One region of the Mesorhizobium sp. M0904 genome, then DNA from elsewhere that is predicted to be linked to it. Evidence: riboswitches for the same ligand, from Rfam matches in the RefSeq annotation. Region 1 holds a riboswitch; the other holds the start of a gene.
The links. A riboswitch is a leader RNA that binds a small molecule or an ion and turns the genes downstream of it on or off. The one in region 1 is predicted to bind S-adenosylmethionine.
Positions count from the first base shown of each region.

Region 2: it holds a riboswitch for S-adenosylmethionine, as region 1 does, so the genes downstream of both, NKH80_RS05885 (O-succinylhomoserine sulfhydrylase) here and metX (homoserine O-acetyltransferase MetX) in region 1, are expected to answer to the same signal.

Region 1 covers NZ_JAMYOC010000012.1:68,032-72,448, reverse strand. Annotated here, with positions in the region: gene metW (methionine biosynthesis protein MetW) at 1-479, opposite strand, end outside; gene metX (homoserine O-acetyltransferase MetX) at 538-1,707, opposite strand; SAM riboswitch at 1,803-1,880, opposite strand; gene hisC (histidinol-phosphate transaminase) at 2,019-3,128, shown strand; gene NKH80_RS14545 (prephenate/arogenate dehydrogenase family protein) at 3,135-4,070, shown strand; gene NKH80_RS14540 (DUF2125 domain-containing protein) at 4,102-4,417, opposite strand, start outside.
Region 2 covers NZ_JAMYOC010000004.1:45,927-50,343, forward strand. Annotated here, with positions in the region: gene araD1 (AraD1 family protein) at 1-410, shown strand, start outside; gene NKH80_RS05880 (2'-deoxycytidine 5'-triphosphate deaminase) at 466-1,560, opposite strand; SAM riboswitch at 1,696-1,773, shown strand; gene NKH80_RS05885 (O-succinylhomoserine sulfhydrylase) at 1,844-3,034, shown strand; gene NKH80_RS05890 (ceramide glucosyltransferase) at 3,070-4,218, opposite strand.

The DNA of each region.
Region 1 (4,417 bases):
TTGACGAAATCGCGAATGGTGCAGAAATGGATGTTGGGGGTGTCATACCAGGAATAGGGCAGGTCCTTGGTCACCGGCATGCGGCCGTTGAACAGTAGCGAAAAGCGCACCCGCCAGTGACCAAAATTTGGGAATGAGACGATAGCGCGGTTGCCGATCCTGAGCAGTTCGTCGAGCACCAATTTCGGATTGCGGGTCGCCTGCAAGGTCTGCGACAAAACGACGAAGTCGAAGCCCTTATCGGGATAGAATTGGAGATCCTTATCGGCATCGCCCTGGATGACCGACAGGCCGCGCGCCACGCATTCGTTGACGCCGCGCTGCGACAGTTCCAGCCCGCGACCGTCGACCTTCTTGGTCGCCTGCAGCAATTCGAGCAGCAGGCCGTCGCCGGAACCGACGTCTAGCACCCGCGACTGCGGCGGGATGAGATCGGCGATGACCTCGAGGTCGACGCGCTGGGCGCGGTTGACGCTCATGGGCTCGTCACTTGCCTGGCGCATGGTCCTGATCCGAACAATCCGGAACTTTTCGGGGTCATGCGCCGAGCCCTCTCGCCCGCGCCGCCGAGGCGATGAAGCCTTTGATGGCGGCGAACAGTTCCGGTTCGTCGAGCAGGAAGGCGTCGTGGCCGCGGTCGGTCTCGATCTCGACGAACGAGACCGAGGCGCCGGCCGCGTTCAGCGCGTGCACGACCGAGCGGCTTTCCTCGGTCGGGAACAGCCAATCGCTGGTGAACGAAACCAGGCAGAAGCGCGTCTTGGTGCCGGCGAAGGCATCGGCCAACCGGCCGCCATGGTCGGCGGCGAGATCGAAATAGTCCATCGCCCGGGTCATGTAGAGATAGGAGTTGGCATCGAAGCGATCGACGAAGGTCATGCCCTGATGGCGCAGGTAGCTCTCGATCTGGAAGTCGGCATCGAAGCCGAAGGTCAGGGCTTCGCGATCCTGAAGGTTGCGGCCGAACTTGCGGTGCAGCGCTGCTTCCGACAGATAGGTGATGTGAGCGGCCATGCGCGCCACCGCCAGCCCCTTTTCCGGCCGCTTGCCGTGCTCGAAGTATTTGCCGCCATGCCAGTCCGGGTCGGCCATCACTGCCTGCCTGCCGACCTCGTGGAAAGCGATGTTCTGCGAAGAATGGCGGGCGCCGGTGGCGATCGGCAGCGCCGAGAAGACGCGCTCGGGATAGCTCGAGGCCCATTGCAGCACCTGCATGCCGCCCATCGAGCCGCCCAGCACGCTGAACAGCTGTTCGATACCGAAATGCTCGACCAGCATCAGCTGCGCGCGCACCATGTCGCGGATGGTGATGATCGGCAGGTCGAGCCCGTAGGGCTTGGCGGTGGCGGGATTGGTCGAGGCGGGGCCGGTGGAGCCGAGACAGCCGCCGATGACGTTGGACGAGATGACGAAGAAACGATCGGTGTCGATGATCTTGCCGGGGCCGATCAGCACTTCCCACCAGCCTGGCTTGCCGGTCACCGGATTGGTGTTGGCGACATGCTGGTCGCCGGTCAGCGCATGGCAGACGAGGATGGCGTTGGAGCGCGCGTCGTTGAGCGTGCCATAGGTCTGGTAGGCAATCTGGAAGGGCGACAGCAGCGTGCCGGCGTCGAGCTTGAGCGGCTTGTCGGCGCCGAAACGCAACACCGGGCTCGACGGCTGGTCGGCCTCGTTGTTGGTTTTTCGCGCGCGCAAAGCGACCATCACATCTCCTTGCCCGGCCTTCAGTTGTCCACCGCCGGTCCGGGCAACAACCAGCCAGGGCAACAAAAAACCGGCCATGCCTTCGCAAAGCCGGTTACAAGATGCAAGCGGCCCTTTAGCAAGTTGTTTAACGTGGCTGCAAGCCGACCGGCCAAATCACCACGGAACTTTCGCTGCTCTTCTAGGACCGACGCATGGCTTCGTCAACGGCAAGTTCTTGATCCCGAATTGCCGCCCCTCGACATTCCGGGCCACGGCTTGTATTTCCGCTGCGGCCTCCGGATGGAGGCACTCTCGACGGATTTCATGGAATGAGCCAGATACCGGATCAGACACGTCCAAGGCCCCGCGCCGGCATCATGGATATCGAAGCCTATGTGCCCGGCAAGAGCACGGCGCCTGAAGGTGTCGCCAAGGTCCACAAATTGTCGTCGAATGAGAACCCACTCGGCCCTTCGCCAAAGGCGATAGAGGCCGCGCGCGCGGTCGCAGACAAGCTCGCGGTCTATCCCGACGGCAGCGCCAGGCGCCTGAGGGAAGCGATCGCCGAGGTGCACGGGCTCAACCCGGCGAACATCGTCTGTTCCAACGGCTCCGACGAGATTCTGGGCCTGCTGGCGCAGACCTACCTCGCACCCGGCGACGAAGCGATCATCACCGAACACGGCTTCATGGTCTACAAGATCTACATACAATCGGCCGGTGCCGTCCCGGTAACGGTCAAGGAGACCGATGAACGCGCCGATGTCGATGCAATTCTTGCCGCGGTGACGCCGCGTACCAGGATCATCTTCCTTGCCAATCCCAACAATCCAACCGGCACCTACGTGCCGTTCCAGGAGGTGCGCCGCCTGCATGCCGGCCTGCCGCGAAACGTGCTTCTGGTGCTGGATGCAGCTTACGCCGAATATGTCCGGCGCAACGATTATGAAGCCGGCGTCGAGTTGGTGGGCAGCGCGGAAAACGTGGTCATGACCCGCACTTTCTCCAAATTGGGCCTGGGCGGGGCGCGGATCGGCTGGATGTATGCGCCAATGCACGTCATCGACGCGATCAACCGCGTGCGGGGACCCTTCAACGTCAATGCGACGGCAATCGAGGCCGGCATCGCAGCGATCCGCGACCGCGTCCATATCGAGCGCAGCGTGGCGCATAACGAGACCTGGCTGGCATGGCTGACCGAGCAACTAAGCGGGCTTGGGCTGCGGGTGACACCGAGCGTCGGCAATTTCATCCTTATCCACTTTCCCGAGGACAAAAAGCATTCGGCGGCGGCCGCCGACGACTACCTCAGTGCGCGCGGCTACATATTGCGGCGCGTTTCCGGCTACGGTTTTCCGAACGCGCTGCGCATGAGCATCGGCACCGAAGAGGCCAACCGCGGCGTTGTCGCCGCACTCGCGACATTCCTGAAAAGCTAGAACACCATGACCTCACCGATGTTCGAAAAGATCGCGCTGGTCGGCATCGGCCTGATCGGCTCGTCGCTGGCCCGCGTCATCCGCCGTGAGGGGCTCGCCGGCCAAGTCGCGATTTCGACGCGCAGCGAAGCGACGCTGGCGCGGGCGAGCCTACTCGCCCTCGGCGACACCTACACGACGGATGCGAAAGAGGCGGTTCGCGATGCCGATCTGGTCGTCGTTTCGGTGCCGGTCGGCTCTTCGGGTACCGTCGCCGCGGAAATCGCGCCGACGCTGAAGAAGGGCGCCATCCTTACCGATGTCGGCTCGACCAAGGCATCGGTGATCGCGCAGATGCAGCCGCATGTGCCTGATGGCGTGCACTTCATTCCCGGCCATCCTTTGGCCGGCACCGAAAAGTCGGGACCAGATGCCGGTTTTGCCGAACTGTTCGAGAACCGCTGGTGCATCTTCACGCCGCTGCCCGGCACCGATCCCGCGGCACTGGAAAGGCTCTCGGAATTCTGGCGCCGCTGCGGCTCCAACATCGACACGATGGACCCGCAGCATCACGACATGACGCTGGCCATCGTTTCGCACCTGCCGCACATCATCGCCTATAACATCGTCGGTACCGCCGACGATCTGGAGTCGGTGACCAAGTCCGAGGTCATCAAATACTCGGCTTCCGGCTTTCGCGACTTCACCCGTCTCGCGGCGTCCGACCCGACCATGTGGCGTGACGTCTGCCTGCACAACAAGGACGCCATCCTCGAAATGCTGGCGCGATTCTCGGAAGATCTGTCCTCGCTGCAGCGGGCGATCCGCTGGGGCGACGGCGAAAAGCTGTTCGACCTGTTCACCCGCACCCGCGCCGTCCGCCGCTCGATCATCGAGGCCGGCCAGGACATCGACGTACCGGATTTCGGTCGCCAGGCAGTCGAACACCCGCCGAAGGGATAAGCCGCGGCAGGCCGATCGCAGTCCCGACCGCCTAGTCAAGCGGCTTGATCTTGCCGAGCGGGATGAAGCCGAGCGAGGCCTTGCCCCTGACGATCTTCAGCGGCATCGACGGCTGGTTGCCGAGCAGCGCCAGTCCGGCAAAGCCGGTTTGGATCTCTTTCTTCTGCTCGGGGATGGCGGTGGCAAGGATCGCCGCCACGGCCTTTGGATCATTGAGCTTGATCGTCAGATCGGCATTTATGAGACCGCCGTCATCGACCGACAGCGGTCCGGAAACGGTGATGCGCGCAGTTCCGGACGACAGATCGAGCTCGTGGATTTCGGCCGCGAGGCCGCGCAGGCTCTTC
Region 2 (4,417 bases), on a different contig from region 1:
CCGACCACGTCACCGAGCGCGTGAATTATCTCTTCCTCGCCCATTCGAAACTGCGCAACGCCTCGTTCGGGCCGGAGATCCTGATCGGCGACCTGCCGTCCGACATTCGCGGCGCTTCACGCATCCTGCGCCACGGCAAGCTGCTTTGGGAAAAGCCGTTCCTGTCGGGCGAGGCGAACATGTCGCACACCATTGGCAATCTCGAGCATCACCACTTCAAATACTCGGCCTTCCGCCAGCCGGGCGACGTGCATGTGCACATGTTCGGCACGGCGACGCTGTCCTTCGCCGACGGCATCAGGACCGAGGCCGGTGACGTATTCGAAATCGAGGCGCAGGATTTCGGCCTGCCGCTGCGCAACCCGCTTGAAATCGAGCAGCCGGTGAAGGTGGCGGTGAAGGCGCTTTGAGGCGTCGATGACAGCGTGATCTCCCCCCTCGTGGGGGAGATTGGCAGTTCCAAACTCATCGCGCGGCGCGGAAATGCTTGGACAGTTTCAGGCCCTGCGCCTGATAGTTCGAGCCGAGATCTGTGCCGTAGAGTGCCTGCGGCCGTTTCAGCATATGCTCGTAGACCAACCGTCCGACGATCTGGCCGTGGTCGAGGATGAACGGCACTTCGTGGCTACGCACCTCGAGCACCGCCCGGCTGCCGGTGCCGCCCGACGCCGAATGGCCGAAACCCGGGTCGAAGAAACCGGCATAATGGACGCGGAACTCGCCGACCAGCGGGTCGAAAGGCGTCATTTCGGCGGCGTAGAGTGGCGGCACATGCACCGCCTCGCGCGACACCAGAATATAGAATTCGTCCGGATCGAGCACCAGCTCGCCGGCACCGCTCTTGTAGAGCGGCTCCCAGAAATCGACGACATCCTGCGCGGCGCGCTTGTCGACGTCGACCAGGCCGGTGTGGTGCTTGCCGCGATAGCCGACCAGCCCGTCCTTGTCGCCGTCGAGATCGATCGACAGCGCGATTCCCCCGCCTGAGATGTTGGGTGGTTCGGTGGCGACCAACATTTCGGCGCGGTGCAACTCGTGCAGCTCGCTTTCCGACAAGAGCGCATTGCCGGTGCGGAACCTGATCTGCGACAGCCGCGAGCCGGTCCGCACGATGATCGGGAAAGTGCGCGGGCTGACCTCCAGATAGAGCGGGCCTTCATAGCCGGCGGCGATCTTGTCGAACTCGTGGCCACGGTCGGTCATTACCCGGGTGAAGATATCGAGCCGTCCAGTCGAGCTTTTCGGGTTGGCGGAGGCGGAAATATGGGCGGGCAGCGCCAGGCTTTCGAGCAGCGGCACGATGTAGACGCAGCCGGTTTCCAGCACGGCACCTCCGGCGAGGTTGATCTCGTGCAGCTTCAGCCGGTCGAGCTTGTCGACAACGCTGTGGTCCGGGCCGGGCAAGAAGGAAGCACGCACTCGCCAGGCCTTGTCGCCGAGCCTGAGGTCAAGGCTGGCCGGCTGGATCTGATCGGCATCGAGCATGCGCGGCGATTTCAGCGCGCCCGTCTGGAACAGCGCGGAAATATGCTGATCGGGAAGAATGCCTGTCTGCCGCAAGGGTCTGGCTCCGTTCGAAGGCCGGGCGAGGTCTTGTTCTGTCGCAGGTCCGACCGTGGACGCCTTTGGCACCTGCTTGGTACAACCCTCTTAATCATGCCGGCAATTGACGCAAGCGTGGCGCGGGTCTAAAGCTCGTTATCCCGTGGTGATTTGGCCGGTCGGCTTGCAGCCACGTTAAACAAGTCGCTAAAGGACCGTCGGGCCGCAAGGCCATATGGACCGGTTGCGACTTTCGCGGCCGGTTTTTTGTTGTTTGGACCAATTTTGGTGTTTGGATGGAATGATGACCAAGAAGCGCGATTGGAAGCCTCAGACCGCACTCGTGCATGCCGGGACGCTGCGTTCCGGCTTCGGCGAGACCTCCGAGGCGATGTATCTCACCCAAGGCTATGTCTACGAGACGGCGCAAGCGGCGGAGGCCCGCTTCAAGGGCGAGGAGCCGGGCTTCATCTATTCGCGCTATGCCAATCCGACGGTCGACATGTTTGAGAAACGCATGTGCGCGCTGGAAGGAGCCGAGGACGCGCGCGCCACGGCATCCGGCATGGCGGCGGTGACGGCAGCACTGCTGTGTAGCGCCAAGGCGGGCGACCATATCGTGGCGGCGCGCGCGCTGTTCGGCTCCTGCCGCTGGGTGATCGAGACGCTGGCGCCGAAATACGGCATTGAGGCAACGCTGGTCGACGGCACCGACATCGCCAATTGGGAAAAGGCGGTCAAGCCAAACACCAAACTGTTTTTCCTGGAAAGCCCTACCAATCCAACGCTGGAGGTAGTCGACATTGCCGCCGTGGCGGCACTTGCCAATTCGATCGGCGCCAGGCTGATCGTCGATAATGTCTTCGCTACGCCCTTGCAGCAGAAACCCCTGCAGCTCGGCGCCCACATCGTCGTCTATTCGGCCACGAAGCATATTGACGGCCAGGGGCGTTGTCTTGGCGGCATCGTTCTGTCGGACAAGAAATGGATCGACGAGAACCTGCATGACTATTTCCGCCACACCGGCCCCAGCCTCTCGCCCTTCAATGCCTGGACGCTGCTGAAAGGCCTGGAGACGCTGCCGCTACGCGTACGCCAGCAGACGGAAAGTGCCGGCCGCATCGCGGATTTCCTGGCCGAGCGCCCGCAAATCGCCCGCGTCATCTATCCCGGCCGCGCCGACCACCCGCAAGCGGCCGTGGTCAAGAAGCAGATGTCGGGCGGCTCGACGCTGATTTGCTTCGATGTGAAGGGCGGCAAGCAGGCGGCCTTTGCCTTCCAGAACACACTCGACGTCGTGCTGATTTCCAACAATCTCGGCGACGCCAAGAGCCTGATCACCCATCCGGCGACGACCACACACAAGAACTTGACTGATGAAGCCCGCGCCGAGCTCGGCATCGGACCGGGAACGCTCAGGCTGTCAGTCGGCCTTGAGGACGCCGACGACCTGCTCGAAGACATCGAGCAGGCACTGAGAGTTGCCGGATAAGGGCTGGCCGAACAGAGGCAGCGGGGACGTGCCGATCAGGCGCCGGACGGGGTCTCTTCCAGCTCCGCGACAGTCTTCGTCTGGATAGTCATCACGTTGCCGCGCCAGTCGATGGCGCCGCTCAGCCATCCGCGCGCCCAAACGACGGGAAGCATCAGGTCTCGTGCCATCATCGCCGGGATCGTGCGCGGCGACAGGTGCCATCCCTTGGTCGAGGCCAAGGCGCATTCCGGCAGGTAGGCCGCGACCAGCACGGCGATGGCGGTTGCCGGCAGGCTGACGCCGGCGTCAGCCGCGGCGATCAGTGCAAGCACTAGCGGCGGTGCCGCGCCGATCAGGATTTCGGGGGCAAAGAACAGTGCAAAGGTGACGCGGCGCAGCCGCGCCCAGCGCGCCTGCCGCGACCAGATCTCGCCAAGCGTGCGCCGGCCGAGCGGCTGTTCGAAGGGAGAGGCGACAAGATTGACTCGCAGTCCGAGCCCGTTGACCAGCTTGGTCGCGGCGGCGTCCTCGGCGATCTCGGCGGCAAGCGCGCGGATGCCGCCATTGGCATCGAGCATCGGCTTGTTCCACAACATGCTCTTGCCCTGGGCGAAGCCGAGGCCGAGCGCCTCTCCAGCGTACTGCCAGCGTGCCTGCAGCGTGTTGAGAAAGGCGCATTCGACCTCCCCCCAGAACCCGTCCGGCCGCGAGCCGATTGGCGTCGAGCAGACGAGGCCGGTGTCATGCCGCCACGCCGCCATCAGGTGCTGGACGTAGTCGCTCGACATAAGCACATTGGAATCGGCAAGGATGACCCAGCGATAACGCGCCGCCTCCCAACCCTTCACGCAATTGTTGAGTTTTGGATTGCCGCTGATGCGGTCGTCACCGACCAGAAGGCGGGCGCGAATAGCTGGAAAGCGCGCCATTGCGGCAGTGATCGGCTTGACCACCGGGTCGTCGGCATGGGCGACACAGAAGATGAGTTCGTAGCGCGGCCAGTCGAGTGAGAAGGCGCGCTCCAGCGTCTCTTCGGCAAACGGCTCGACGCCGCGCGCCGGGATGACGATCGATACCGGCGGCGCGTTGGGCGGCGCAATACTGGCTGGTCGCTTCAGCTTCTGCGAAGCTAACAGGATGCTGGCGAGATTTGAAAGAAGGAGGGCTATGGAAAGGAGGGCGGCTGCGAATGTCGGTTCCATCGAGATCTGGTCACTCCAGAAATGCCGGCCGCATGACAGCCGTTTTCAACAATTCGACAGAACGCTGAGTCGTCCGGCACAAGCCTGCACACCATCATTGTCATGTGTCACTCAAATGACATTGTTTTTCGGCACCTGCGCTTGAGATCGGGCAAGAAGATGCTGCGCATCGTTGACCAAACTGCGCTGAGCATCGAAA